DNA from 2 places in the Streptomyces sp. NPDC043738 genome. Region 2 is predicted to be linked to the other one. Evidence: predicted binding sites of a transcription regulator. Region 2 holds the regulator's gene; the other holds the start of a gene.
The links. Region 2 encodes HspR, which represses chaperone genes until heat shock. Its sites were predicted from a motif close to TTGAGNNNNNNNNNCTCAA; they were not measured.

Region 1 (14,868 bases), on a different contig from region 2:
CCGGCGGCGGGGCCAGCATCGCGTTGGTCCACTTGGTGACGTGCCGGGCGGTGTCCCAGTAGCGGTCGAAGGTGGCGCGCATCCAGTTCTCGTCGAACGGCTCCTCGCCGCGCTCCTCGATGGCGGCGAGGTAGGACGCGGCGCACTTGGAGGCCGAGTTGGAGCCCTGGCCGGTGATCGGGTCGTTGGCGACGACCACGTCGGCGACGCCGAGGACCAGGCCGCCGGAGGGGAGCCGGCCGATGGGGTTGCGCACGGTCGGGGCGTAGCGGCCGGCCAGCGTGCCGTTGGCGTCGGTCAGTTCGACCTTGGTGGCGCGGGCGTACTCCCAGGGCAGGAACTTCTCCATCAGCTCCAGCGTCGTGGCCAGGTGCTCGTCGGGGTCCTTGACCGACTGGAAGACGTCCAGCGGGCCGCCGGGGATGCCCTCCCAGAACAGGATGTCGGCGCGGCCGGAGGTGGTGAGCGTCGGCATGACGAAGAGCTCGCCGACGCCGGGGACGAGGTTGCAGCGCACCGCGTCGAAGTGGGGGTGCTCGGGGCGCGGGCCCAGGCCGTGGACGTAGGCGACGGCCAGTGCGCGCTGGGGGGTGTCGTAGGGGGAACGCGCCGCGTCCCGGCCGAACATGGACACCAGCTCGCCCTTGCCGGCCGAGACCAGTGTCAGGTCGTAGCGGCCGGCGAAGAAGTCCAGGTCGGAGACGGCCGCGCCATGGATGACCAGTTGGCCGCCGCGCTGTGCGAAGGTCTCCATCCAGCCGGCCATCTTGACCCGCTGGTCGACGGACTGGGCGTAGCCCTCCAGCGTGCCGACCCAGTCGACGGCGCGCTGCGAGCCGCCGGGCTCGGCGTGGCTGCCGGGCGCGGCGACCGAGACGCCCAGGCCCTCGATGCGCGGCGCCTGGCTCTCCCAGAAGTTGATCTCCAGGTCGCGCTCGTGCTGCAGGGCGGTGTCGAACATGCACTGGGTCGACATGACCCGGCCGGAGCGGATCTCGTCGGCGGTGCGGTTGGACATCAGGGTGACCTCGTAGCCCTTGGACTGGAGGCCGAGGGCGAGCTGGAGCCCGGACTGGCCGGCTCCGACGACGAGTATTTTCCGCATGGCGGCACTCTTCTCTGTTACTGCGGTGTTCGGGGGTGAGGCGTGGGGGGTGGGGCGGGGCCCGGCCCTCGGGGGTGGGTCCCGGGGCCGGGCCCGGTTACTCCGGCGCTTCCTCCAGCGCATGGCCGACCAGCGTGAGCAGCGAGGTGACCACCGTGGCCCGCCGGCGCGCGTCCATGATCACGACGGGTACCCGGGGCGGTACGGTCAGCGCCTCGCGGACGTCCTCGACGGCGTACTCCTCGGTGCCCTCGAAGTGGTTGACCGCGACGATGTACGGAAGTCCGCAGCTCTCGAAGTAGTCCAGCGCCGGGAAGCAGTCCTCCAGGCGCCGGGTGTCGGCCATCACGATCGCACCGATCGCGCCGCGCACCAGGTCGTCCCACATGAACCAGAACCGCTGCTGTCCGGGCGTGCCGAACAGATACAGCACCAGGTCCTGGTCGAGGGTGATCCGGCCGAAGTCCATCGCGACCGTGGTCGTGGTCTTCTCGGGGGTGGCGGTCAGGTCGTCGGTGTCCTCGCTGGCGCGGGTCATCACCGCCTCGGTCTGCAGCGGGGTGATCTCCGAGACCGAGCCGACGAAGGTGGTCTTGCCGACGCCGAAGCCGCCCGCCACCACGATCTTGGTGGCGACCGGCGCCCGCGAGCGGTCGGTCTGCCAGCTGTGCAGCCCCGCCTCGTCGGTTGCCGCCGCGGGCTCGGGCCGGTCCGCGGAAGGGACCGTCGCCGTCGAACCGGCCGATGTCGTGTCAGAGCCTGTGAAGTCCACCCAGCACCCTTTCCAGCAGCGCGCGGTCGGGCCGGCCGGTGGGGTGCCCGGTGCCGTAGACGCGAATCCTTCCCTGGTCGGCGAGGTCGCTGAGCAGGACCCGCACCACGCCCAGCGGCATCTTCAAGAGCGCGGAGATCTCCGCGACCGAGCGCATCCGGCGGCACAGTTCGACGATCGCCCGCATCTCGGGCATCACCCGCTCGGCCCAGCCGCCGCCGGTCAGCTCGCGCCGCTGTTCGGGGGCCTCCAGCGCGGCCACGAACGTCTCGACGAGCAGCACATGGCCGAAGCGGGTCCGTCCGCCGGTGAGCGAGTAGGGCCGCACCCGCGCGGGTTTGCGGTCCCCGCCGCGTATGGGGAGTTTGGGGTTGCTCACTGGGCGCTCTCCATCGACTTGCGCAGTTCGCTGCGGAGTTCGGGGGTGAGGACATGGCCGGCCCGGCCGACGAACAGCGCCATGTGGTAGGCGATGACGTTCATGTCGCAGTCCGGGGCGGCGTGCACACCGAGCAGCGAGCCGTCGCTGATCGACATGACGAACACGCTGCCCTCGTCCATGGTGATCATCGTCTGCTTGACGGCACCGCCGTCCATCAGCTTCGCGGCGCCCTGGGTGAGGCTGCCCAGCCCGGACACGATGGTGGCCAGGTCCGCACTGGAACCCCTGGGCCCTTCATCGCCGTCCGGCTGCGCCTTGGCGGCCGCGCGGTCCGGGTCGGAGCTGAGCAGCAGCAGGCCGTCGGAGGAGACCACCGCGACCGAGCGGATGCCCGGCACCTCGTCGACCAGGTTCGTCAGCAGCCAGTGCAGGTTCTGTGCCTGACTGCTCAGTCCTTTTCCTTGAGCAGTGGGCGCTTGCGCCATCAATCGCGTGCCTCCTCGGCAATCCGGCTCTCTCCCGGGGCCCCCGCTCCGTCGGTGTCGGTCTGTGGGATGGTCTGCTTCGTTGTGCGCTCCGCGATCTCGGTCTCGACCTCGCGCCGGCCGTCCCTCGCCCCCTGCTGGAATCCGCCCAGCCGGCGCCGCAGCGCCTCGGCACCGGCCGCACCGCTCTTGCGCGGGGCGGCGGGCGCCGGGCGCTGCGCCACGATGTGGGGCGTGCGCTTGGGCAGCCCCTTGGCCGTCCGCGGCTTCTCCGGCGCCGCGGCGGGTGCCGAGTCGGCGGCCTCGGCTGCCGCATCGTCCGCCTCGGGTGCCGGGTCCTTGGCTCCCGCGTCCTCGGCTGCCGGGTCCTTGGCTGCCACGTCCGTTCCGGGGCCCGTGTGCTGGTCCGGGCCGAGGGCGTACGGGTCGGCGGCCACCGGCTCGGGGCCGGACGCATCGGACGGCGCCGGCGGCTCGGCGGCCGGGCTCGCGTCGTCCTCGCTCCGGGTCTGCTCGTCGTCGCCGGCGCCGCCCTCGGCCGCGTCGATGGCCCGCTCGGCGGCGGCGACCAGCGGGTCGATGTCGGGGGCGGTGACCGGGTCCTCGGTGTCGGCGTCGGCGGCGGGCGCGGCCGCTGCCGGGTCCTTGCGCGGCACCCTGGTCTGCAGGGTGTTGGAGTTCGCCTCGGCGGCCGAGCCGGGCAGCGCGGGGGTGTGCACCGCCTCGCGCGGCGCCGTCGTGGCGGGCGACGGGGCCGGGCGGGTGGGCAGGATCGAGCCGGGCAGTACGACGACGGCCGTGACGCCGCCCTGCTTGGCGTCCCGCAGCTGGACCCGTACGCCGTGCCGGGCGGCCAGCCGCACCACCACGTACAGGCCAAGTCCCAGGGCCTCGTCGACGGTCTCGGAGGACGAGGCGGCCTCAACGTCCGCGAGCCGCTCGTTGAGCTCGGCCAGCCGCTCCCCGGTCATCCCTATGCCCTCGTCCTGGACCGAGAGCATCAGCTCGCCGCTCTCCAGCAGCCAGCCGGACAGCTCGACATGGGCGTCCGGCGGTGAGAACGCGGTGGCGTTCTCCAGGAGTTCGGCGACCAGGTGGCTGAGGTCGTCCGCGGCGAACCCGGCGACCTGCGAGTGCGGCGGCAGCGACTCGATGCGCACCCGGTCGTACCGCTCGATCTCGCTGACCGCGGCCCGCAGGACGTCGAGCAGCGGTACCGGGCCCTGGTGGCCGGTGCCGTGCTGTTCCGCGCCCGCCAGCACCAGCAGGTTCTCGCTGTTGCGGCGCATCCGCGCGGCGAAGTGGTCCAGCTTGAACAGCGTCTCCAGCCGCTCCGGGTCCCGCTCGCTCTCCTCCAGCGACTCGATGACGGCGAGCTGGCGCTCGACCAGGCCGAGGGTGCGCAGCGAGAGGTTGACGAACCGGCCGTGCACACCGGTCTGCGCGGTGGCCAGCCGCTCGGTGAGGTCGGCGACCTCCGCCTTGAGCGACGCGCTCTGCTCCTGAAGCACGTCTCGCTCGGCGACCAGCCGCTGCCGGCCGCCGACCAGCCGCTTGCGCTCGCCCTCCAGCTCGGCGGTGCGCCGCGCCATTTCGCCCACCTGGGCGTGCAGTGCGTTGACGGACCCGACGACGGCGGCGAACTCGTCGTTGCGGCCCTTGTAGCCGATGGGCTCCTCCTGCGCGGGGTCACCGGCCACCCGCTTGGCGCCGATCCGCAGCGCCGCCAGGGGCTGGGTCAGGGTGCGGGCGGCCCAGACGCCGGCGCCGACGGCCAGCAGCAGGCAGAGCGCCTCCAGGCCGATGCGGATCTCCAGTTCGGTCACATCGTCGTCGCGCAGGGCACCGAGCCGCTCGATGTCGGCGGTGGCCATGGCCGACTCCACGCCCCGCATCAGCCCGATGCGGGTGGTGAGGGTTTCGGCCACCTTCTGGCGGTTGAGCCGCAGGTCCGCGGCGTCCAGGCGGGGCTGGTCGGTCAGCCGGGTCAGATAGCGCTCGGCGGCGTCGACGTCGGCGCCGGTGACGGTGCGTTCGAAGCGGTCCCGGGCACCCTGGCCGGCGGTCTGCCGGAAGTCGCCCAGCGCGCCCTGGGCGCGGAGGTGCGCGACCTGGGCGAGGGCGGTCAGCCGGGGCTGGCCGCCGCCCGCGTCGAGCCCGGCCAGCAGCAGGGCGCGGGTGCCGGCGGCCTGGTCGGTGAGGCGGCCGAGGGCGGGCAGCGCGCGGGTGTCGGCGTCGGCGGAGTCCGCGCGGGCGGGGAGGTGGCGGGCGATGGTGTCGCCGATCGCGGCGAGCGCCTGGATGACCTCGGTATAGGAGTGGTAGACCCGCTCGGCCGATTCGGTACCGGACAGCGCCCTTTGACGGGTTTGCGGGAGGGCGGCCAGGAGCTTGGCGGCCGCCGCGTAGACCTCGGTGTCGCCCGAGGCGTCCTGGGCCTCGGTGCGCAGCTCGCCGATCTGCCGGTCGACGCGGGCGCGCTGGGGCTCGGTGGCGGCGGAGGCGTCGGCGGACACGGCGGAGTTGGCGGACACGGCGGCGTCGGCGTGGGGAGCGGCGGCGTTCCCGGTGCCGTTGGTAGCAGCGGCGCCGTTCCCCGTGCCGCCGGCTCCCGTGCCGTTGGCTCCCGCGCCGCCGGTTTGCGCGCCGTTGGGCTGGGCGCCGGCGGCCCCGCGGGTCCGGCTGCCGTTGACGCCGGATGCGCCGGGCTCGGCACCCGCGCGGCCGGCCGGGCGGGCGGCGCCCGCGGTCAGCGCGTCGCGCTCGTCCGCGAGGGAGTGCGCGAGGGCGATCGCCCGGGCGTTCAACTCGGCGAGGTCGACCAGCTGCTGGCTGTCGTGGGCGTTGTCGGCCGTGGCGGCGAGGCCGGGGGCACCGGCGCCGAGGACCGCGGCGGCGACCACGGCCACCGCCCCGACGAGCCGGTTGCGCACCCGCGCGGGACGCCGCCCCGAGAGGTCCTCCCCGCCCGTCGTGCCCGGACCCTTGCCCGGTCCCGAGACCGAACCGGCCGGTGAACCCGGCTTCCCCGCGCCGCCCCGAAGCCGCATCTTCCGCACCGCTGCTCGCATTCCTGTCTCGCCTGCCCACGCCGTATGGCGTCGCGGACCCGGTTCGCTCGCCGCTCGCGGGGCGGACCTGCGCGCACACCGCAGCAGCACACACTTCCGCGAGGGTAAACAGTCCGGCTCTGCGCGTCGCGATGGATGTCCTGGTCCCGCCCCTTGACCGGGCAACGACCCTTCCACCGGCGCCGCACAGTGGCCCGGCAACACATGCCTGGCCACCTGAACGAGTGAACATCACTCGGAGTTTGACCATCAACTTCCCGGCGCCGCCGATTTTCGCGGCAGACCCGCGCACCGGCCGGACGGGTTTGGAGATGCGTGCCGGTCCTGGAAGGATGCCCGCCCGCACGCCGCCGGCCCGGTGGTCCATACCTTCTGTACGCCGCTGACCTGCCTGTACGCCGACACCGCCGGCAGCGCCCGGTCAGCGGGGCGCCGACGGGCCCTCCGGCAGACTTGCGGCCATGCGCATCGAACTCGCCACCGAGCCGGGCGATCCCCAACGGCCAAACGAGGACTACGCATCGGTCGCCCTGCCGGCCTTTGGCCAGGGCGGAGTCATGGTCCTGCTGGACGGTGTGACGCCGCCCGCCGAGGACTACGGATGCGTGCACACGGTGCCGTGGTTCACCGCGCGGCTCGGCGGCGCATTGCTCGAACTGTCGGTTTCACGCCGGGATATGACACTCGCTGAGGTGCTGGCCGCCGCCATCTCGCGGACGGCCGAGGACCACCGCGACACCTGTGACCTTTCTCACGCTCGCACTCCGCAGGCAACCGTGGTGGCCGCACGGTGGTCCGAGGACACCGTCGAGCATCTCGTCCTCTCCGATTCGGTCCTGCTGCTGGAGCGGGTGGACGGCTCGGTGCACCCGGTGCTGGATCGGCGGCTGGACGAACTGCCGCCCGCGGTCCGCGCCCAGCGGGCCGCCGTGCGGGCGCTGCCCCGCGGCTCGGCGGAACGGGCCGCGGCGGGCCGCGCGTACGGCCGCGCGGTCGAGGCGCTGCGCAACGCCGAGGGCGGCTTCTTCACCGCGGCCGCCGATCCGTCGGTGGCCGCCCGCGCGGTGACCGGGAGCACCCCGCGCGCCGAGGTCCGCTCGCTGACCGCGCTCACCGACGGCGCGGGCCGCTGGGTGGAGGTCTTCCAGCAGGGTTCCTGGAAGGACTGCGTCGACCTGGTGGCCGAACGGGGCCCGCAGTCCCTCATCGACCGGGTCCGGGCGGCCGAGGCGGCGGACCCGGGGTGCGGGACCCATCCACGCGGCAAGGCCAGGGACGACGCGGCGGTGATCTACGCGGCGCCGTGAGCGGGGGCGCCGTGGGCGGGGGCGCCGTGAGCGGGGGCGCCGTGAGCGGGGGCGCCGTGAGCGGGGGCGCCGTGAGCGGGGGCGCCGTGAGCGGGGGCGCCGTGAGCGGGGGCGCCGTGGGCAGGGGCGCCGTGAGCGGGGGCGTCCTGAACGCGACGGCCCGAGCGGTTACGCCGTGAACCGTGGTGCCCTGCCCTGGAGCACCTGAACCGCGACGTCCCGAGCAGTGGCGCCGTGAGCCGTGATGCCCTGCCCTGGTGCACCGTCCGGGCATGCCCCTCGCCCGCACCACGTCCCGGAACTACCCACCGTCTCCCCGGCGTACGGGAATACCCCTCGCCCCCACCACGTTGTGGCCCCGCAGGGGGCGTTCGCATCCCCTACGGAATGCGTTCGACCACCCCTACCCCCTCAGGCCCCGTCTCCCTACCCTCGGGCCCCGCGCCCCCGCCCCGCCCTCGCCTACCCCTCCTCGCCCTCCTGCTCCGTGTTCAAGCGGTGCAGCAGCCGCGCCAGTTCGGCCACCTCCGCGCGGTCCCACGAGGCGAGCCGGCGCGCGTACTGGGCGCGGCGCCCGTTGCGGACGCGGGTGAAGCGGGCGCGGCCTTCGTCGGTGATGCGGACGAGGACGGCGCGGCCGTCGGCCGGGTCCGGCTCGCGGGCGACCAGCCCCAGCTTCTCCAGCGCGTGCAGCTGGCGGCTCATCGTGGCCTTGCCGACGCCGAAGAAGCCGGCGAGGTCGGTGGCGCGCTGCGCGCCGGCGTCGGCCAGCCGGAGCAGCAGCCCGTACGCGGAGGGCTCCAGATCGGGATGCACCTCGCGGGCCAATTCGCCGGACGAGGCCCGGGCGCGGCGGAGGAATACCGCCAATTCCCTTTCCAGGGCGAGAAATACGTGGTCCACACCAGTCGGCTCGCCGTCCGCCGCGGTACCGCCGGCTCCGGTGTTGTGCACGTCAGCGCCCATTCCCGCTTTCCTCATCTGAAAGTTTCCGCCCTCGGCGGCCGAAGCCGCAGCTCGGCCAGTATTTCGCAGGATTAGACCAACGGCAGCCCGGCAACCCTCTTTTGCCCCATCGGTCTACGCGCGTATCGTGATTTCTGGCATGGCCATACCAAGCGGCCCGGTCGGCGACAAGGGTTCCGCCGCGCGTCATGCACACCGCACCTCCGTGTCATCGCGTCTGCGTCATGCCGTCAGATCATCCCCCCTCAGGTCACCCACCGAGATCTCCGGAGACACGTATGACCGTGCTCAGATCCGGCCTCCCCCACCGCCCCGCACGCTCCCTCGCGACCGTGGCCGGGGCCCTTCTCGCGATCCTCGCCCTCCTCCTCGGCCTGCCCTCCGCCGCCGGCGCCCAGGCCCCGCGGCGCGCACCTGAACCCACCCACCCCGGACAGGACTGGGCCGGCTCGCAGATCGCCAGGCACGAAGGCACCGCGGTCGGCACCGCCCCGCCGGCGTCCTCGCTCGCGGCGTCCGTCGAGGGCGTGGACGTCAGCAGCCACAACGGCAACGTCGCCTGGTCGACGCTCTGGAACAGCGGCGTCCGCTTCGCCTATGCCAAAGCGACGGAGTCCACCAGCTACACCAACCCGTACTTCGCGCAGCAGTACAACGGCTCCTACAACGTGGGCATGATCCGTGGCGCGTACCACTTCGCCACGCCCAACACCTCCAGCGGCGCCGCCCAGGCCAACTACTTCGTCGACCACGGCGGCGGCTGGTCCAGGGACGGCAGGACGCTGCCCGGCGCGCTCGACATGGAGTACAACCCCTACGGCGCGACCTGCTACGGGCTGAGCGCGGCCGGTCTGGTCAACTGGATGAAGGACTGGTTCGCCACCTACAAGGCGCGCACCGGCCGGGACGCGGTCGTCTACACCTCCACCAGCTGGTGGAAGCAGTGCACCGGCAACTCGTCCGCCTTCGGGGCGATCAACCCGCTGTGGATTCCGCGCTACGGCTCCTCGGCCGGCGAACTCCCGGCCGGCTGGGGCTTCCACACCATCTGGCAGTACACCTCGACCGGCCCGACGGTCGGTGACCACAACCGCTTCAACGGCGCCTACGACCGGCTCCAGGCGCTGGCGAACGGCTGAGCACACCCGGCCGAGGGACCGGCGCGGGCGCAGGGCCCCGCCCAGGCCCGGGCCGGACGCGCGAACGGGCCCCTGCCGCACGGTCGGTGCGGCAGGGGTCCGTCCCGTTGGCCCCGCGCGGCTCAGGCCGCGAGGGGGATCTCCGGCACGGCGCCGTTGGACGCCGGCGTCAGCGCCAGCTGGAGGACCTGACGGACGTCCGCGACCGGGTGGACCTCCAGGGAGTCGAGGACCTCGGCCGGGACGTCGTCCAGGTCCGGCTCGTTCCGCTTGGGGATGATCACCGTCGTGATCCCGGCCCGGTGCGCCGCGAGCAGCTTCTGCTTGACGCCGCCGATCGGCAGCACCCGCCCGGTCAGCGAGATCTCACCGGTCATCGCCACGTCCGGCCGGACCTGCCGGCCCGACAGCAGCGAGGCCAGCGCCGTCGTCATCGTCACGCCCGCGCTCGGCCCGTCCTTGGGGACGGCGCCCGCCGGTACGTGCAGATGCACTCCGCGCTCCTTGAGGTCGGCGACCGGCAGTTCCAGCTCCGCGCCATGGGAGCGCAGGAACGACAGCGCGATGTGCGCGGACTCCTTCATCACGTCGCCGAGCTGGCCGGTCAGCTGGAGCCCGGACGCACCGGTCTCCGGATCGGCGAGCGAGGCCTCCACGTAGAGCACGTCGCCGCCGGCGCCGGTGACCGCGAGGCCGGTGACCACACCGGGTACGGCCGTCCGCCGCTCGGCCGGGTCCTGGGCGGACTCGGGGGTGTGGTGCGGGCGCCCCAGCAGCGGGCGCAGCTGCTCCGCGCCGACGGTGAACGGCAGCTCCCGCTCGCCCAGTTCGTGCTGGGCGGCGACCTTGCGCAGCATCCGGGCGATGGCCCGCTCCAGATTCCGTACGCCCGCCTCGCGGGTGTACTCGCCCGCCAGCTTGCGCAGCGCGTCGTCCTCCAGCGTCACCTCGTCCGGCTCCAGGCCGGCCCGCTCCAGCTGGCGCGGCAGCAGGTGGTCCCGGGCGATGACGACCTTCTCGTCCTCGGTGTAGCCGTCCAGCCGGACCAGCTCCATCCGGTCGAGCAGCGGCTCGGGGATGGCTTCGAGGACGTTGGCGGTGGCCAGGAAGACGACGTCGCTGAGGTCGAGTTCGACCTCCAGGTAGTGGTCGCGGAAGGTGTGGTTCTGCGCCGGGTCCAGTACCTCCAGGAGGGCGGCGGCCGGGTCGCCCCGGAAGTCGGAGCCCACCTTGTCGATCTCGTCGAGGAGGACGACCGGGTTCATCGAGCCGGCCTCCTTGATGGCGCGGACGATCCGGCCGGGCAGCGCGCCGACGTACGTACGGCGGTGGCCGCGGATCTCCGCCTCGTCGCGGACGCCGCCGAGCGCGACCCGGACGAACGTGCGGCCCATGGCGCGGGCGACGGACTCGCCCAGCGAGGTCTTGCCCACACCGGGCGGGCCGACGAGCGCGAGCACGGCGCCGCCCGCCCGGCGCCCGCCGCCCTTGCCGGAATCGCCGGGCGAGGCCGACTTCGCCCCGCCGCCGACCAGCCCTAGGCCGCGCTCGGCCCGCCGCTTCCTGACGGCCAGGTATTCGGTGATCCGCTCCTTGACCTCCTCCAGGCCGGAGTGGTCCGCGTCCAGCACCTGCTTGGCGCCGGCGATGTCGTAGGCGTCCTCGGTCCGTTCGTTCCACGGCAGTTCGAGGACGGTGTCCAGCCAGGTGCGGATCCACGATCCCTCGGGGCTCTGGTCGCTGGCCCGCTCCAGCTTGTCGACCTCCTTGAGGGCGGCCTTGCGGACGTCGGCGGGCAGATCGGCGGCCTCGACCCGGGCGCGGTAGTCGTCGCCCTCGTCCTCCGGATCGCCGTTCAGCCCGGCGAGTTCCTTGCGGACCGCCTCCAGCTGCCGCCGCAGCAGGAACTCGCGCTGCTGCTTGTCGACACCCTCCTGGACGTCCTTGGCGATGGACTCGGCGACGTCCTGTTCGGCGAGGTGGTCGCGCAGCGCCTCGGTGGCGAACTTCAGGCGGGCGACCGGGTCGGTGGTCTCCAGCAGCCGGACCTTCTGCTCGGTGGTCAGGAAGGGCGAGTAGCCGGAGTTGTCGGCCAGCGCCGGCACGTCCTCGATCTGCTGGACGCGGTCGACGACCTGCCAGGCGCCGCGCTTGCGCAGCCAGCTGGTGGCCAGCGCCTTGTACTCCGTGACGAGTTCGGCGACGGCCCCGGGCAGCGGATCGGGGACCTGTTCGTCGACGGTCGTGCCCTCCACCCACAGCGCGGCGCCGGGCCCGGTCGTGCCGGAACCGATCCGCACCCGGCCCAGGCCCCGGATCAGCGCTCCGGGGTCGCCGTCGGACAGCCGCCCGACCTGCTCGATCCGCCCGAGCGTGCCGATTCCCGCGTAGGTGCCGTCGATGCGGGGCACAAGCAGCACCCGCGGTTTGTTACCCGAGGTGGCGGCGGCCTGTGCGGCCTCCACCGCGGCGCGGACGTCCGCGTCGGACAGGTCCAGCGGCACCACCATGCCGGGGAGCACGACCTCGTCGTCGAGCGGCAGCACGGGCAGGGTGAGCGATGTGGACGTCGAAGCCATGATCTCCCCTTCGGCAATCAAGTTGAGCTTTACCCACTCAATGCAGGGAGGCGGGGAGTTGTTCCCCCGCACGCGTTCGCTGTGAGCGATCGGGACGGGGAGGGTGGCGGGGAGTGCCCGGCGCCTGCCGGTGCGCGGGACGGGGTGCCCGGGGAGCGTCCGGCTACCAGTGCGCGGGGCGGGTCAGGTTCTCGGGCAGCTTGGTGGCGGCGTTCCCCCGGGCCGCGTTGAGCTGGGACTGGGTCAGGAAGAGGGCGCCGGTGAGGTCGGCACCGCTCAGGTCGGCGTCGCGCAGATCGGCGCCGATCACATCCGCCCGGCGCAGATCGGCGCCCTTGAGGTCGGCGGCGATGAGGTACGCGCCGCGGAGGTTGGCGCCCTGGAGGTCGGCGCCCTTGAGGCGGGCTCCCATGAGGTCGGCGCCCCGCCGCTCCTTCTTGCGGCCCGGGACCTTGGCCCGTACGAGCTCGCTGGTGCGCAGCAGCAGGGCGTTGACCTCGCCCCGGTGGGCCGGTATGTCCAGCGCGGCGAGGTCCTCGGCGCTGCCACGGGTGAGGCGTTCGGTCTTCTCCAGCGCGGTCCGCAGGTCGGCGTGCACGGGGCGGGCGGCCCGCAGGGTGAGCGCCTCGGCCAGGTACCAGAGCAGTTCGTGCAGCTGCCGCATGACGGGGAACACGTCGAACATCTGCCGGGCGGTGCCCGGAGCCTGCCGCCAGTCCCGCCCGCCGAAGGTGACCTGGGAGACCTTCTGTCCGGCGCCGAAGCAGTCGAAGACGGTGCAGCCGGAGAAGCCGCGCTTGCGCAGATCGGTGTGGATGCCGCAGCGGAAGTCGGTCCGCAGGTTGGGGCAGGGCCGGCCGGCCTCCTTGTCGAGGGCGAAGTCCGCGGAGGCCGCGAACGGCAGCGCGACGCAGCACAGCCCGAAACAGCTGCCGCAGTCGGACTGCAGGCCCAGCTCGACAGTGTCCGGATTCGATTGCTTGCGCTCGGGCGCGCGGTCTGGGGACAAGGTGCGGTTACTCCTGCGGCCGGTGTGCGCCGCACGGGGCGGCGCCGGGAAAGGACGTCCATTCTCCCAGGCCCGGACGGGTGGCGCGGCTGGCCGGTTTCGCTCGCCGCGAGCCGCCGGCGGACCGCCAACGCGGCGCCGGCCGCCGGGCGTTGTCAGTGGTCGCCCCTAGCCTCGGGTCCATGAGCATGATCGGACAGTACGCACGTGTCACGCCCGCCGAATTCGACCGCGCCCTCGGCGATCCGGAGTGGGCGTTGAAGCTGGTCATCGGGCGGATGGAAGCGGAAGCCGGACAGCCGGCGGAGCCGGCCGCCGCGCGCTGCCTGGACGTCGACAAGGCCTGGGACGCCCTTGGATTCCTGCTGCGCCGGGCGGCCTTCCCGGTGGACATCGTGCACGGCGAGGGGGACATCCCGGCGGCGGAGGACTGGGGCTACGGCCCGCCTCGCTACCTCACCGCCGAGCGGGTGCGGGTCGCCGCCGAAGTGCTCGCGGGGATATCCGGCGCGGATCTGACGGCCGGCGTCGGCCCCGAGGACCTCGCCGAGGCGGAGGTGTATCCGTCGATCGTGTGGGAGCGCGGCGAGTCCCTGGACTACGTGCGCGAGCACTACGACGCGCTGCGCCCGTTCTTCCGCACGGCGGCGGACCAGGGGGACGCGGTGCTGGTCTGGCTCGGCTAGGCCGGGTCCGCAAAGTCCCGTTCGTCCGCCCGCAGGGGCGGGTCCGGTGGTCCGGCGCGGGCCGGCCCACCGGATGGGCGCGGGGCCCGGCGCGCCGGGGGTCAGTACGTCCGCACGCCCCGTACGCCCCGCAGCGCCGGATGCCCCAGGTCGCCGAGGAGCGGCCGGGGGCCGGTGCGGCCGGCGCGCCAGCGGCGCAGCAGGGGCCAGCAGGCCGTGCCCAGGGCGAGGGACAGCAGATGCCCCCAGTCGGTCATCGGGTCCAGGTAGGCGAGCAGATCGGTCAGTGCCAGGTAGCCCGTCCCGGCCAGCAGGGGCCAGCGCGCCCAGGCCGGCAGCAGGCCCGCGAGGGCTCCGGTGCAGGTCATCACGCCGAAGCTGATGCCGTAGTCGAGGCGGTGCAGGGAGCTCTCCGGCAGCTGCCCGGCGGCGACCGAGAAGGCCACCGGCACCTCGGTGGCGAGGGTGGCCAGCGCATGGCCGCCGAAGAAGACCGCGGCGGCGCGCAGCCCGCCGATGCGCCGCTCCAGTGCCGTCAGGACGAAGAGGAAGGCGAGGGCGTAGGCGGAGGTCACTCCGCCGGCTATCCACAGGGCGCTGGCGGCCAGCACCAGCAGGGGGGCCTTGGTCAGGTGGACGACGTCCGTGCTGGAGCCCCGCAGCAGTTCGGATACCAGCCGCGGGTCGGCGTGTTCGGCGAAGAGGGAGGTGGCGACGAGCAGGACGGCGTAGCCGAAGGTGAAGGGGGTGGCGGTGGGGGTGGGCAAGAGCCGCCACACCCGTCGGCGCAGCCGCTCGAAGGCGGGCCCGGCGCTCGCTCGGCGCAGCCGCTCGGCGGCCGGCCCGGCGACGGCTCCCGCGGCGTCGCCGGGGGCCCGGTCGGCCCGTGTCCCTCCGGCGGTTCCCAGCCAGCTCACTTGGCGGTCCCTCCCGTCCATGGCTCATCCGGTGAGCCACGCCCCATCTCCCCCCGGGCGGTGCGTGCTCGTTCTGCTGTGCACAACGTCGCGGACCACCCTGCCTGCTCAATCCATGAGGAAGCTGTGAGGGTGATATGCATCACATAAGGCAACTGCCGCCGCGGCCTCCGCGTCAGGGTTCCCGGCGCTCCACCCGCCCCGTAACGCGTTGCTCGGCGCGGCCCGGATTGGCCACCATGGGCGCCATGGCATCCGTTACTCCGCCGCAGACGACGGCCGGCCCCTCAGCAGCCCCCCGCACGATCGACCGGCGCGAGGGCCCGTACGGCGAGGTGGTGCTGCGGCAGCGGGCCGGGGCTTCCACCGGACCGGAAGGACCGGCGACCCCGGTGGTCTACGAGATCATCGCCAACGGCTGCTTCCTGATGGACACCTCCGACGGCCGGT
Region 2 (14,868 bases):
ATGGTGAGGGTGAGCGAACCGCCGTCCTCGGCCAGTTCGACGAGCTGGGTGACCTGCCCCGGGTACGGCCACGGAGCAGCCGGGTCCGCGAGGTCGTAGGTGAAGACCGCCTGCGTCGCGCTCGAACGCGCGGTGCGCCAGCGGAGGTTGCGGCCGGTGCCGTGGATGGCGTGCGGTGCGGCGTTGACCGGCATCTGGTGCAGTTCCCCGCCATTGCGGAACCGGCCGTTCTCGATCCGGCCGCACCACGGGACCATCGGGAAGCAGCCGTAGTGGGTGCCCTGCCGCAGCAGCTCCGTACCGCCGACGCGGAGGCTGCCGATGCGGCAGCCGTTGTCCGGTTGAACGGTCACTTCGGCGGCCCCGGCCGCCAGCCGCACGCCCGCCGCCTGCGGCGCGGGCTGAGTGGGGTTGTCGGTGCTCACGGTCCGACCCTCCCATGTTTCGCTGCGCTCGGCCTGCTTCCCACGTCGTCGGCTGCGGCGCCGTGCGTGTTGTTCGCCGTAGCGCCTGCGGCGGGCGGTGGTTTGTCGGGTGCGGTGACAGCCCTACGGACTCCGTCCTACGGTCTGTCCCCTCCCGTGGTGGGTGGGAAGACGGGCCGGTGGGGCCACACCTGCTCCGTCGACTACCGGCACACGAACGCTGACGCCCAGCCCCACCGGTCTCCTTCCCCCCTCCCACGGGAGGGGGCGGACCGCAGGACGGAGTCCGGAGGGCCGCACCCGCTGCCGAAAACGCCCCGCGCAGCGGCACCCAGCCCGCCGCAGGCGAACCAAGCGAAACCCCCACGGCGGGAAAGCCGAAAACGTGGGAAGCCAGCCAAGCGCAGCGAACGGGCTACCCGCGCCGACGCCGCAGCACGCGCCCCACCACCACCGCCGACGCCAGGACGACCGCCGCGGCCGGGGCCGCCCACCGCAGGGTCGCCGAGGTGCTGTTCGTCTCGGGTGCGGGCACCGGCGCGTAGCGTCCGCGGGGCGGAGCGTGGTCGACCTCCTCCGCGCTGCGCCCGATCATCGTCCGGCGGGCGTGCGCGGCCTCCGCGGGGGCGGCACCGTCCGCGTCCTCGCCGTAGGCGTGCTCGGGGTGCGGGTCCTGCGCCGCGCCCTCCGCGGCCAGGTCGTCCGCCGCCCCGGTGGCGTCCTCGTCGCTGAGCGGATCGAGGGAGGGCGGCGGCACCTCGGTGTCGAACACGCCGTGCCGGTCGGAGTCGTCGGCGTCGGCCACCGGCCGCTGCCGCAGATCCGCCGCCAGGTTCTCCGCGAAGCGGTCCAGCAGCCGACGGCCCGCGGACCGGGCGGCCTGGTCGCTGGCCTCGGCGAGCCGGCCGTCGCTGTGCAGCGTGCCGGCGCAGGCCAGGGTCGTGCCGGGGCCGGGCTCGGTGGCCGGGGAGAGGCGTACGGCCAGCGTCAGCACGACCGCGCCGTCGCCCCGCGCCTCGGTGCCCTTCGCCTCCACGGTCACCGTGGCGGGTGCGCCGTCCTCGCCGGATCTGTCGTCCGCGGCGCCGCTGACCGTCAGCGTGCCGCGGTAGGTGATGGTGGAGCTTCCGATGCGCAGCCGCAGCCGGCCCTCGGGGCAGTGCGGGGCCGCGTCGGCGTCGAGCTGGACTCCCGGGACACAGCGCGCCACCCGCTCCGGCTCGGTGAGCGCCTGCCGCACGGTCCCGACGGGAAACGGAACGTACACCTCATGCTCCATGACATGGGAGCCTAATTCCTTCTCCGGCGCCGAGGGGACCCCTTGGCGGGTGTGGGCGCTGTGCGCGTCGGGCCCGCCCTCTCCCGGGCCCGCCGGTCCGCCCTTCGCCCGCGCGCACGGTGGCCCGTCGCATCAGTCCAGATACCGCGGGTGCATCAGCGTCGACGCCGGCAGTCCGGACAGCCTGGCCCGGGTCGCCCCGCTCCGGCCGGCCAGCAGCTCGTCGACGGTGAGACCCCCCAGATGCGGCGCATCGGACGCGCGCACGAACCGCGGGGTGCGCCGGGCGGCCAGTACGAAGCCCCAGTACTGCGGCCCGCCGGGCGACGGGGCGGTGGCGGGCGCCTCCACGGCCGCCGACCGGGCCGGTCCCCCCAGTCGGTCCGGGCCGCCGGAGAAATCCGCGGGGCGGCCCGACAGGCGGTACGGGACCGTCGCCAGGCCCACCGACCGCATCGTCGTCTCCACCGTCCAGTACGACCGCGGCCGCGTGACCGGTGGCCCGGCGTGCACCACCAGCCGCCCGTCGCGGGCCAGCACCCGCGCCGCCAGGCCGTAGAACTCCTGGGAGTAGAGCTTGGTGCTGGCGGTGATCCCGGGGTCGGGGAGATCGGAGACGATGACGTCGTACGGCTCCGGGGGCCGGCCGTGCGCACCGTGCCGCCGCAGCCACTCGAAGGCGTCGGCGGTGACCACACGCACCCGCGGATCGTCCAGCGAGTGCTGGTTGAGGCGCGAGAGTCCGGGGTCCGTGCGCGCCAACCGCACGACGCCGGGGTCGAGTTCGACGACGGTCACCGAGCGGACCCCGCCATGGCGGAGGATCTCGCGCACCGCCAGGCCGTCGCCACCGCCCAGGACCAGCACCCGGGCGTGCGGTCCCCCCGCCAGCGCCGGATGCACCAGCGCTTCGTGGTAGCGGAACTCGGTGTCCGCGCTGACCCGCAACCGCCCGTCCAGATACAGCTCCAGCGGCTGGCCGGAACCTTTCCTCCCCCGCCCCGCACCGACGACGGGCCCCGTGCCACCGGTCATCACCACTTCCTGGACTCCGGTCTGCACCGCCACCCGCGCCGACGAGCCGTACACCGCCCGGCGGGCGGCGCGTTCGAACGGCGTGGCCAGCAACACCCCCGCGGCCAGCAGCGCGAGCACCAGGACGTTGATGCCGAACACCACCCAGCGGGCGCGGGCGGTCAGATCGCGGCGGAACAGCCACAGCACCAGCACGCCACCGGCCGCCGCGTTGACCGCGCCGGTGACCAGCGCGCCGGTCAGCTGGCCCAGGCTCGGCAGGAGCAGAAAGGGAAAGGCCAGTCCGCCGACGAGCGCACCGACGTAGTCCGCGGCGAACAGGTCGGCGACCGCGCCGCCCGCGTCCTGCCGGCGGACCCGCTGGATCAGCGTCATCAGCAGCGGCACCTCGGCGCCGATCAGCACGCCGATGGCCAGGGAGAAGCCGACGAGTACGGAGCGGGACTGGCCGTACCACGCGAAGCAGGCGTAGAGCGCCATCGCGGAGCAGCCGCCGACCAGCGCGAGGCCGGCCTCGACCGCGCCGAAGCCGATCGCCGCCCGGCAGCGCATCCGCTTGGCGAGCAGCGCGCCGACGCCCATCGCGAAGACCATGACGGACAGGACGACCGAGGCCTGGGTGACCGAGTCGCCGACCAAGTACGTCGCCAGGGCGACCAGTTCGAGTTCGTAGACCAGGCCGCAGGCGGCGCAGACGAAGACCACGGCGAGGACCAGCAGCCTGCCGAGCCCGGCCGGCACGGGAAGTCGCGCCGGTGTCATGGCCTCCGGCGGCCCGAGGGCGCCGGTAAAAGCGGACTCTGGCGGGTCGATCATGAAATGAACGCTACGTGACGATTCGACGCCCCTAGGTCACCCACACGAGTGCACTCTGCGGGCTACACGCGTCAGTTGGGGCGATGTCGATGCGTGGGGCAGCTCAAGGCTCCCGCGCCGCGCGCCCGGCGCACACAACGCTGCACGCGCCCCAACGCACCTCAGGGCCCCGGGCGCGCACTCCCGACGGCCGCCACACCCTTCGCCCCCGGCTCCCCTGCGACCGCCGGCGACGCCGACCCGTCTGGTCACTTCCGCCGGTGCCCCGTTAGACCGCCGCGACCGCCGCGCGTACGCCCACGCGGGTACGGGTGGCCACCAGTCGGCCCTCCTGCGGATACGCGTGCCAGGTCCGCCAGCGCACCTGCCCCTGCTGACACTGCGCCAGCATCGCGGTGAAGGCGTGCGGCGAGCCGGGGAACGTACCGGCCAGACCGTGCGGATGCTCGGCGACCAGCGCGAGCAGTTCCTGCGCGCGGCCCGCGAACGAGCCGCGCGAGAGCGTCTCCACATGCGCGGCGAATTCGTACTCCCAGTCCCCCAGGCGCTTCGCCACACCGAGCGGCAGCGGGGTGCTGCTGCCCGGCATACAGGCGACCGTCTCGGAACAGGTGCCGTGCTCCTCCTCCAGAAGCACCTGGTGAGAGGCGCCCAGCAGTCTCAACTGCACCTGGGCGCCGTGGAGTTGGAGGTCGAGAACGGCGAGGGCCGGCAGGGGTTCCCTGCCCAGCGCCCAGGCCAGGTCGGATGCACGGGTATCGGTGTACGCCGTCGTCAAAGTGGTGAGCATGGGTCGGCTCCGCAAGCACGCAGTGGAATGGTGGGCCGGCCCGCCCGAGAAGGATCAGGGATGCACGTCTGCCCGCCGGCTCGTGCCCACGTGGGATCGGAGAACGTGGGGGATTCTCTATGAAGAGGGAATCATGAAAGCCCGGTCGCCCACAGCCTTTTTACCCATCTTCGCCGGGTTTCCATCCCCTAGAGGGCCATGCAGTTCAACTGTTCAACATCCTTACGACCGGCGGGTGTTGGCCTCTTCTTCAACACCCGCCGGGCGCATATGCGAAGGGGCAAGAGCCACCCGCATGTGTGCAGCTGAACGAGCCCTTCGGCCGGTCCGACCGGCGCCGCGCGGAGGTGCTGCCGCGGGCGACTCAGCAGCCCCCGCCGCCGCCACCGCCGCAGCCGCCACCGCCACCGCCACCGCCACCGCCGCAGGAGGAGGAGCCACCGCCACAGGAGGAGCCGCCGCCGCACGAGTGGCCACCGTGGTGTCCGCCCCCGTGGTGGCCGCCGCTCGAACCCGCTCCGCCGGCGGCCCACCAGCTGCCGCTGCTGCTACTGCTACTGCTCGACTTGCGGTAGCCGCTCCCGCCCCGCCCGCCGGTGCCGCTCCGCGAGGCCAGGGCCACCAGCCCGAGCACCACCGCGCAGATCACCAGGAAGACCACGATTCCCATCTGCCTCACACTCCCTCTCGTCCCCCGAAGAGTGGGGGCACCTCCCACGCCCTTTAGGCAGTGGGGGCGCATCGCTCCGTCCGGCGCCCCGTGCGCCGCTCGCGGCACCGTCCGCGCCGCCGGCCGTCCGCGTCGACGGCCGTCACTGTCCTGTACGCGGGGCTGATGCCCGAGCCCGGGAGTCTCAAAGCACAGTTGAGGAAGTCCAGAGGTTCGGCGGAGGATGGCGCGCATGGACCGACCGCTGCTCAATCGCCGCCTCGCCGAATTCGGCACCACGATCTTCGCCGAAATGTCAGCACTCGCCCTACGGACCGGCTCCATCAACCTCGGCCAGGGGTTCCCCGACGCCGACGGTCCGGAGGAGGTCAGAGAGGCAGCGGTCCGTGCCCTGCGCGACGGCCGCGGCAACCAGTACCCGCCCGGCCCCGGCGTCCCCGAACTGCGCACCGCCGTCGCCGCCCACCAGGAGCGCTTCTACGGCCACCTCGGTCTGGCCTACGACCCCGACACCGAGGTCCTGGTCACCGCCGGCGCGACCGAGGCCATCGCGGCCTCGCTGCTCGCCCTGCTGGAGCCGGGCGACGAGGTCATCGCGCTGGAGCCGTACTACGACTCCTACGCCGCCTGCATCTCGATGGCCGGCGGCCGGCGCGTCCCGGTGACCCTGCACGCCGATCCGGAGTCCGCGACGTACCGCCTCGACCTGGACGAGCTGCGCGACGCCGTCACCGATGACACCCGCCTCATCCTCCTCAACACCCCTCACAACCCCACCGGTACGGTCCTGACCCGCGCCGAGCTGACGGCCATCGCCGAGCTGGCGGTGGAGCGCGACCTCCTCGTCATCACCGACGAGGTCTACGAACACCTCGTCTTCGAGGGCGAGCACCTGCCCCTCGCATCCTTCCCCGGGATGCGCGACCGCACCGTCACCATCGGCTCCGCCGGCAAGACCTTCTCCTTCACCGGCTGGAAGGTCGGCTGGGTCACGGCGGCGCCCGAGCTGGTGAGCGCGGTCCGCTCCGCCAAGCAGTTCCTCACCTTCGTCTCCGCCGGCCCCTTCCAGTACGCCGTGGCCGAGGCCCTCGCCCTGCCCGACGGCTACTACACCGGCCTGCGCGACGATCTGCGCGCCAAGCGCGACATCCTGGCGACCGGCCTCGCCGACGCCGGCTTCCAGGTCTTCCGCCCCTCGGGCACGTACTTCATCACCACCGACATCCGCCCCCTCGGCGAAAAGGACGGCTTCGCCTTCTGCCGCGCCCTGCCCGAACGCGCCGGCGTCGTCGCCATCCCCAACGCCGTCTTCTACGACCACAAGGACCGGGGCGCACCGTACGTCCGCTTCGCCTTCTGCAAGAGCGTCGATCTGCTGCAGGAGGCGGCGGGACGGCTGAAGCGGCTCTGAAGGGCGCGTCGACGCTCCTCTCCGTCCCCCGCGCACAGACGAAGGCCCCGGAGCCGACAGCTCCGGGGCCTTCGCAGCCGGGTGGGTGTGGGACGGACGGGGCTCAGGCCTCGTCGTCGCCCGGCTTGTCGTCGGAGTCGCCTTCGATCTCGGCCTCCAGGCCGAGCTGCTCGACGATCCACTTGTCGAATTCGATCGAGGCGCGGACCCAGCTGACCGTGCTCGACACGAAGTGTTCGAGCGAGACGCCGGTGCCGATCAGCATCGATGCCTCACCGATCAGACGGACCGTGCCGTCGTCATGGGTGTGGGTGTAGGCCTTGGGCCACAGCGTCCGGCGGTTCCAGTCGTCGATCGCCTCCAGCAGCTTCGACTTCTCGTCGATGCCGTGGGCACGGTCGTAGAACGTACGGACGGAGAAGATCTGCTGCTCCTCCTCGCCCCGGAACATGAAGTACGTGCGGAACTGCTCCCACGGGGCGGCGAGGTCACCCTCCTCGTCGACTACGTACTTCAGCTCCATCTGGTCGAGGAGCTGCTTGACCAGGTCCTGGTCTGGCACGACGGGACCCTCAGGCCCCGACGGCTCGGGTTCGGGCTGGCCCCCGAAATTCGGAATCGAGGACGGGTCGATGCTCACCGTGGAATTCCCTTCGTATGGTCCTTGCCATCCTCCCCCACATCCGCCCCGTCCTGGCAAGCCCGGAGGGGCCGGTGCGGGCAAGGTGTCGGTCAAGGCGACGACCAGGCGGCACGATCAGGCACCCGGGCCGGTCCGCCGGACCGGCCCGGGGAGCCGTCCTCGCAGCTCAGGCCGCACCTTCCCGCACCGGCAGCACCGACAGCCGATCGCCGTCGACATCCACCCGCACGGTGTCCCCGTCCAGCACGTCACCCGCCAGGATGGCGCGCGCGAGCTGGTCGCCGATGGCCGTCTGGACCAGGCGGCGCAGGGGGCGCGCGCCGTAGGACATGTCGGGGGCGGGGGCGCCGTCGACCGGCTCCTGGCCGAGCCAGGCGAGCCAGGTCAGGGCGCTGTCGGTGACGTCCAGCGTCAGCCGGCGCTCGCCCAGGCGGCGCTGGAGGTGGTCGAGCTGGAGCCGGGCGATCCGCTGCAGCTGGTCCGTGCCGAGCGGGTGGAAGACCACCACGTCGTCGAGCCGGTTGAGGAACTCGGGCCGGAACGAGGCCCGGACCGTCTCCAGCACCTTCTCCCGCTTCTCGTCCTCCTTCAGCAGCGGGTCCATCAGGAAGGCGGAGCCGAGATTGGAGGTCAGGATCAGGATGGTGTTGCGGAAGTCGACCGTGCGGCCCTGGCCGTCCGTGAGCCGTCCGTCGTCGAGCACCTGGAGCAGGACGTCGAAGACCTCGTGGTGGGCCTTCTCCACCTCGTCCAGGAGGACGACGGAGTACGGGCGGCGGCGTACGGCCTCGGTGAGCTGACCGCCCTCCTCGTAGCCGACGTAACCGGGCGGCGCGCCCACCAGTCGGGCGACGGAGTGCTTCTCGCCGTACTCCGACATGTCGATCCGGACCATCGCCCGCTCGTCGTCGAAGAGGAAGTCCGCGAGCGCCTTGGCCAGCTCGGTCTTGCCGACGCCGGTCGGCCCGAGGAAGAGGAACGAGCCGGTGGGGCGGTCCGGGTCGGCGATCCCGGCGCGGGTGCGCCGCACCGCGTCGGAGACCGCCCGTACGGCCTCGGCCTGGCCGATCAGCCGCTTGCCGAGCTCGTCCTCCATGCGCAGCAGCTTCTGGGTCTCGCCCTCCAGCAGCCGGCCCGCCGGGATGCCGGTCCAGGAGCCCACCACATCGGCGATGTCGTCCGGACCGACCTCCTCCTTGACCATGGACTCCTTGGACGCCTCCTGCTCGGCCTCGGCGGCGGCCGCCGCCTCCAGCTCCTGCTCGACGGCCGGGATCTCGCCGTAGAGCAGCTTGGAGGCGGTGTCGAAGTCGCCGTCGCGCTGGGCGCGCTCGGACTGTCCGCGCAGGTCGTCGAGCTTCTCCTTCAGCTCACCGACCCGGTTGAGGCCCTGCTTCTCCTTCTCCCAGCGGGCGGTCAGGCCGCGCAGCTCCTCTTCCTTGTCGGCGAGGTCCTTGCGCAGCTTCTCCAGCCGCTGGACGGAACCGGCGTCGGTCTCGTTCTTGAGCGCCAGCTCCTCCATCTTCAGGCGGTCGACGGCGCGCTGCAGCTCGTCGATCTCCACGGGCGAGGAGTCGATCTCCATACGGAGCCGCGAGGCCGCCTCGTCGACGAGGTCGATGGCCTTGTCGGGCAGGAAGCGGGAGGTGATGTAGCGGTCGGAGAGGGTGGCGGCGGCGACCAGCGCGGAGTCGGCGATCTGCACCTTGTGGTGCGCCTCGTAGCGGCCCTTGAGACCGCGCAGGATGGCCACCGTGTCCTCGACGGTCGGCTCGGCGACCAGCACCTGCTGGAAGCGCCGCTCCAGCGCCGGGTCCTTCTCGATCCGCTCGCGGTACTCGTCGAGCGTCGTGGCACCGACCATCCGCAGCTCGCCGCGGGCCAGCATCGGCTTGAGCATGTTGCCGGCGTCCATGGACGAGTCGCCGCCGGCGCCCGCGCCGACGACCGTGTGCAGCTCGTCGATGAAGGTGATGATCTGGCCCTCGCTGGACTTGATCTCCGCCAGGACGGTCTTCAGCCGCTCCTCGAACTCACCGCGGTACTTCGCGCCCGCGACCATCGCCCCCAGGTCGAGCGCGACCAGCCGCTTGTTGCGCAGCGACTCGGGCACATCGCCCTTGACGATCCGCTGGGCCAGGCCCTCGACGACGGCGGTCTTGCCGACGCCCGGCTCGCCGATCAGCACCGGGTTGTTCTTCGTCCGGCGGGACAGCACCTGCACCACCCGGCGGATCTCGTGGTCCCGGCCGATGACCGGGTCGAGCTTGCCCTCGCGGGCGGCCGCGGTGAAGTCCGTGCCGAACTTCTCCAGCGCCTTGTACGTGCCCTCCGGGTCGGGGTTGGTCACCCGCTGCCCGCCGCGGCTCGCCTCGAAGGCGGCCAGCAGCTTCTTGGCGGAGGCACCCTGCTGCTCCAGCAGCTCGCCGGTACGGCCGCCCTTGGCGGCGATCCCGATCAGCAGATGCTCGGTCGAGACATAGGCGTCGCCCAGCTCCTTGGCCCGCTGGGTCGCGTCCGCGATCGCGGTGAGCAGATCGCGGTCCGGCTGCGGCGGGGCGACCGTCGAGCCCTGCACGCTGGGCAACGCGGCGAGCTGGCGCTCGGCGCCGTTGCGCAGCACGGCGGCGTCCGCCTCGACGGCGGCCAGCAGGTCCATGATGTTCTCGTTGTCCTGCCCGGCCAGCAGCGCCAGCAGGAGATGCGCGGACGTCATGTCCGCATGCCCGGCGGTGATCGCCCGGTCATTGGCGGCGCTCAGCGCCTCCCGGCTCTTGTTGGTCAGCTCGGCGTCCACGGCCCGGTGTCCTCCCTGTGTGTGCTGTTCCGATGCTTCTGCTTGCAGGCACCAACGTGCAATAAGTTGAGTCTATTCCACTCAAGGCTCACTCATGGCTCACTCGTGCGAGGGAACGGACTCGAATATGCCTCTGTCACTAGCCCCACTGGGCAACGCTGGCCTTCGACCACAAGGAGGTGCAGCATGACGGCTATGGCACACGAGCCCTTGGCGACCGACGAAGAGACCCTCCTGGATTACTTCCTCGCCCTGAAGACCCCAAAGGGTTTCCGGGTCGAGCTGATCGAGGGGGACATTGTTGTGACGCCACCGACTGACGGAGATCACGAGGACTACCTCAGCACCATCGATGGGCAGGTCCGACGGGAGTCGGCAACCACCATGGACTCCTCCGGCTACAAGGGACTCGTCCTGCGCGGCGCAGAGGGCCAGCCCGCGGACCACGTGATCCCCGATGCCACCATCGCCCCACGCGCACTGCGTCTCTTCCGCGGCGCCCCTCCTTGGATGCCGAGCGCCGGCGTCGCCATGGTCGTCGAGGTGACGTCGAGCAAACCCCAGAAGGACAGCATCGCCAAGCGCCACGCTTACGCCCGCGCCGGCATCCCGCTCTACCTCCTTGTCGACCGCGACAAGTCCTCGGTCACGCTCTTCAGTGAGCCTTCCGGCGAGGACTACGCAGGCAACCTCACCGCTCCCTTCGGCAAACCCCTCCCCCTCCCCGCCCCCTTCTCCTTCGACCTGGACACCACCGACTTCCTCTGACCGGGCCGGGCCTACCCTTGCCCCCATGGCCCACGACCTCTCCGCCCTCACCCCCGAGTACCTCGCCTTCTGGGGCGAGTACCTGATGCCGACGCTCACCACGCTGCGTACGGACGGGACGCCGCACGTCGTCCCCGTGGGCGTCACCTACGACGCCGGGCAGCGGATCGCGCGGGTCATCACCCGCAAGGACAGCACCAAGGTCAAGAACATCCTCGCCGCCGGAGCGGACGGCGCGACCGTCGCCGTGTGCCAGGTCGACAAGGGGCGCTGGGCGACCCTGGAGGGCGTCGCGCGGGTGCGTACGGACGCCGAGACGGTGGCCGACGCGGTGCGCAGGTACGCCGAACGGTACGGGCGGACTCCGTCGCCGAACCCCGATCGAGTCATGATCGAGATCGCGGTGACCCGGGCGATGGGACGGGCCTGAGAGCCCGTATCCGCACCCCGGGCCGGCCCTGGCCGAAAACACACCCTCCACAGCAGGCGACAACTGCCCAACTGGTACTCAGGTACGACAGGAAACCGAACAGCTCCGCGCAATGAACGGGCGGGATCGGACCTGTCCCGTGCATGAGACGGCAGCTGGAGGCCGCATGGCGTCGGCATTGAGCATCGTGACGACCGTTCCGCGCCCACCGCACCCCGCCCCACCGAGACCGCACGCCGAGCTCTGCCCGCGCTGCGGTGGCCAACTCGCCGTGAACCAGGACGGCTGGAAGATCTGCCACGCCTGCGGTTACGCCTCGCCGCCCGGCACAGCCCCTCCACCACGGGCCGCCCTCGGGGGTATCGTCGCCCCCACAGTCGCCACGCCCCGGAGGGCACGATGAACTCGGTCCGAGTCACGGCGATCGCCTGCCTTATGCCGCTGTCCGAACTGGACGAGGATCCGTTCCTGGTCGACGACCGCAGCCAGCACGACATGTGCCAACAGTGGGCGGCGGCCCGTGACTACCACCTGACCTGCCAGCTCAGCCTGCATCAGCTGCGCGCCGACCACCGCGCGCTGTGGCGGGACGTCGAGGAGGGCCTGGTCGATGTGTTCGTCACGCCCAACCGCCGGGCGCTGGAGAACGCCATCGACGGCGCCGACGAGTTCTCCGCACGGTGCGCGGCGGCCGGCGTACGGCTGGAGACCGCCGACCTCGACGAGCCGGTCTACACGCTGGCGATGAAGTCGCAGGTGCACCGGCGGCTGTCGATGCCGACGGCCGGGTACAACGGCTGCTGACCGGCCCGGCGCACGGGGAAGCACACTCACGGAGATGACAAAAAGGGCCGGGATCACCCGGCCCTTTTCGCCACGTGCACGCGCGGCGCGCCCCGCCGTCCGCTACTCGGACCGCTTGGGCCGCCACACCACCAGCGCGCTGGTCTGCTGGACGTCCTGATACGGCACCAGGTCACGCCGGTAGGAGGCGTGCACCGCCGCCTCCCGCTGCCGCATCGCGCTGGCCGCGCCCTCCAGGGCGCCCTGCAGCTCCGCGACCCGCTGCTGCAGGGCCGCGACCTGGTTCTCCAGCTCGATGATGCGCTTGATGCCGGCGAGGTTGATGCCCTCGTCCTGGGACAACTGCTGCACCGTACGGAGCAGTTCGATGTCCCGGGCCGAATAGCGGCGGCCCCGCCCGGCCGTCCGGTCCGGCGAGACCAGACCCAGCCGGTCGTACTGCCGCAGGGTCTGCGGATGCAGGCCGGAGAGCTGAGCCGCGACGGAGATGACGTACACCGGCGACTCATCGGTCAGTTCATACGGATTACGACGCTGCCCGCCCCGGCTGTCCATCTCAGTCTCCCTTCGCGGCCTGGAACAGCTCCGCCCGCGGGTCGTGGCCCGCGGTCGCCTCGCGATAGGACTCCAGCGCTTCCTTCGCCTTGTCGCCGAGGTCCTCGGGGACGAGCACCTCTATGGTGACCAGCAGATCACCGCGAGTGCCGTCCTTACGGGCCGCGCCCTTGCCGCGGGCCCGCATCGTGCGTCCGTTGGGGGTGCCGGCCGGCAGCTTCAGCGTGACCGGCGGACCACCCAGCGTCGGCACCTTCACCTCGCCGCCGAGCGCGGCCTCCGGGAAGGTCACCGGCACCGTGACGGTGAGGTTGTCGCCCTTGCGTCCGAAGACCGGGTGGGCGCCGACGTGCACGACGACATACAGGTCGCCGGCCGGGCCGCCCTGCTCGCCCGGGGCGCCCTTGCCGCGCAGCCGGATGCGCTGCCCGTCGGAGACGCCCGCGGGGATGCGGACCTGCATCGTGCGGGCGCTCGTCGCGCGTCCGCTGCCCTTGCAGACCTCGCAGGGGTCCTGGGCGATCAGGCCCCGGCCCTTGCAGTCGGCGCACGGGTCGGTCAGCGAGAAGCCGCCGCCCGCGCCCCGGCTGACCTGGCCGGTGCCGACACAGGTCGGGCAGACCCGAGGAGTACCGTTTTTGTCGCCGGTTCCCGAACACGCCTTGCAGGGCGCCTGGCTGGACATCCGCAGCGGGACCGTGGCCCCGTCGACCGCCTCGGTGAAGCTGAGCGTCACCTCGGACTCGATGTCCTGGCCGCGCCGCGGCTGGGTACGCGCACCCGCGCCGCCGCGGTTGAACAGGCCGCCGAAGACGTCCCCGAGCCCGCCACCGAAGCCCCCGGCCCCGCCGGCTCCGCCCGAGCCCCCGAAGAGGTCGCCCAGGTCGAAGTTGAAGCTGCCGCCGCCCCCGCCGGGGCCGGGCCGGAAGCCGCCGTTGCCGAACAGCGCCCGGGCGTCGTCGTACTCCTTGCGGCGCTTGGCGTCGCCCAGGACGTCGTTGGCCTCGGAGATCTCCTTGAAGCGCTCCTCGGCCTTGGCGTCGCCCTTGTTGGCGTCCGGGTGGTTCTCCCGGGCCAGCTTGCGGTACGCCTTCTTGATCTCCGCTTCGGTGGCGTCCTTGGGGACGCCGAGGACCTTGTAGTAGTCCTTCTCGACGAAGTCCTTGGTGCTCATCCCCGACGTCCCTCCTTTCCTGCGATTTTCTCGTTGGTCCTCACGTCAGCCCTCGTCCGGGCCACCGCTCTCCTCGTCCGAGGCCTTGGCCTCGTCCTCGGATCCGGACTTGGTGCTCTGCGCGCCCGGCTGCGGCTCGGCGACGGCGACCCGCGCGGGGCGGATCGTTCGCTCACCGATGCGATACCCGGGCTGCAGGATCGCAACGCACGTCGTCTCGGTGACATCCGGCGCGTACGAGTGCATCAGCGCCTCGTGGATCGTCGGGTCGAAGGGCTCGCCCTCCTTGCCGAACTGCTGCAGACCGAGCTTGGCGACCACGGTCTCCAGCGATTCGGCCACCGACTTGAAGCCGCCGACCAGTTCACCGTGCTCGCGGGCGCGGCCGACGTCGTCGAGCACGGGCAGGAGCTCGGACAGGAGGTTCGCCGCGGCGATCTCCTTGACCGTGACCCGGTCCCGCTCCACCCGACGGCGGTAGTTCTGGTACTCCGCCTGGAGCCGCTGGAGGTCCGCGGTGCGCTCGTTGAGCGCGGTACGCACCTGGTCCAGCTGCGCCTGGAGCGCTACGTCCTGTACATCCCCGGCCGGGGCCGAGCCCGCCTTGTCGGCGGACTCGGCCTCCTGCGCCGCGTCTTCGGGAGCGGCGTCGGAGGGGACGTCAGGCTTCTCCTCGAAACCCGGGGTCTCCTCCGTCACGCGGCACCACCCTTGGCGTCCTTGGGCTTCTCGTCGTCGACGATCTCGGCGTCCACGACGTCGTCCTCGGCCTTGGCCTGCTCGGCACCCGGAGCGGCACCCTCGGCACCGGCAGCGCCCTGCGCGGCCTGGGCGTCGGCGTACATGGCCTGGCCGAGCTTCTGGGAGACGGCCGCGACCTTCTCGGTGGCGGTGCGGATCTCCGCGGTGTCCTCGCCCTTGAGCTTCTCCTTCAGCTCGGCGACGGCGGTCTCGACCTCGGTCTTGACCTCACCGGGGACCTTGTCCTCGTTGTCCTTGAGGAACTTCTCGGTCTGGTAGACCAGCTGCTCGCCCTGGTTGCGGGTCTCGGCGGCCTCGCGGCGGCGGTGGTCCTCGTCCGCGTACTGCTCGGCCTCCTGGCGCATCCGGTCGACCTCGTCCTTCGGCAGCGAGGAGCCGCCGGTGACGGTCATCTTCTGCTCCTTGCCGGTGCCCAGGTCCTTCGCGGTCACGTGCATGATGCCGTTGGCGTCGATGTCGAAGGAGACCTCGATCTGCGGGACGCCGCGCGGGGCCGGCGGCAGGCCCGT

Region 1: lon (endopeptidase La) is a predicted target of HspR. The motif match lies at 11,829-11,847, and genes of this name have one in related genera.

What each region holds. Positions count from the first base shown of each region.
Region 1 is NZ_JBWKCJ010000035.1:43,068-57,935, forward strand. It holds gene AC0680_RS32725 (styrene monooxygenase/indole monooxygenase family protein) at 1-1,105, opposite strand, end outside; gene AC0680_RS32730 (GTP-binding protein) at 1,203-1,778, opposite strand; gene AC0680_RS32735 (DUF742 domain-containing protein) at 1,858-2,256, opposite strand; gene AC0680_RS32740 (roadblock/LC7 domain-containing protein) at 2,253-2,744, opposite strand; gene AC0680_RS32745 (sensor histidine kinase) at 2,744-5,794, opposite strand; gene AC0680_RS32750 (hypothetical protein) at 6,277-7,122, shown strand; gene AC0680_RS32755 (MarR family winged helix-turn-helix transcriptional regulator) at 7,585-8,088, opposite strand; gene AC0680_RS32760 (lysozyme) at 8,367-9,227, shown strand; gene lon (endopeptidase La) at 9,350-11,806, opposite strand; gene AC0680_RS32770 (pentapeptide repeat-containing protein) at 11,970-12,815, opposite strand; gene AC0680_RS32775 (YfbM family protein) at 12,998-13,501, shown strand; gene AC0680_RS32780 (rhomboid-like protein) at 13,603-14,418, opposite strand; gene AC0680_RS32785 (spermidine synthase family protein) at 14,667-14,868, shown strand, end outside.
Region 2 is NZ_JBWKCJ010000002.1:384,769-399,636, reverse strand. It holds gene AC0680_RS04930 (aldose epimerase family protein) at 1-425, opposite strand, end outside; gene AC0680_RS04925 (SRPBCC domain-containing protein) at 841-1,704, opposite strand; gene AC0680_RS04920 (polyamine aminopropyltransferase) at 1,837-3,555, opposite strand; gene AC0680_RS04915 (DUF2617 family protein) at 3,824-4,345, opposite strand; gene AC0680_RS04910 (hypothetical protein) at 4,710-5,015, opposite strand; gene AC0680_RS04905 (pyridoxal phosphate-dependent aminotransferase) at 5,248-6,426, shown strand; gene AC0680_RS04900 (YbjN domain-containing protein) at 6,530-7,066, opposite strand; gene clpB (ATP-dependent chaperone ClpB) at 7,236-9,866, opposite strand; gene AC0680_RS04890 (Uma2 family endonuclease) at 10,053-10,634, shown strand; gene AC0680_RS04885 (pyridoxamine 5'-phosphate oxidase family protein) at 10,660-11,064, shown strand; gene AC0680_RS04880 (hypothetical protein) at 11,464-11,868, shown strand; gene AC0680_RS04875 (heat shock protein transcriptional repressor HspR) at 11,971-12,423, opposite strand; gene dnaJ (molecular chaperone DnaJ) at 12,425-13,597, opposite strand; gene grpE (nucleotide exchange factor GrpE) at 13,643-14,296, opposite strand; gene dnaK (molecular chaperone DnaK) at 14,293-14,868, opposite strand, start outside.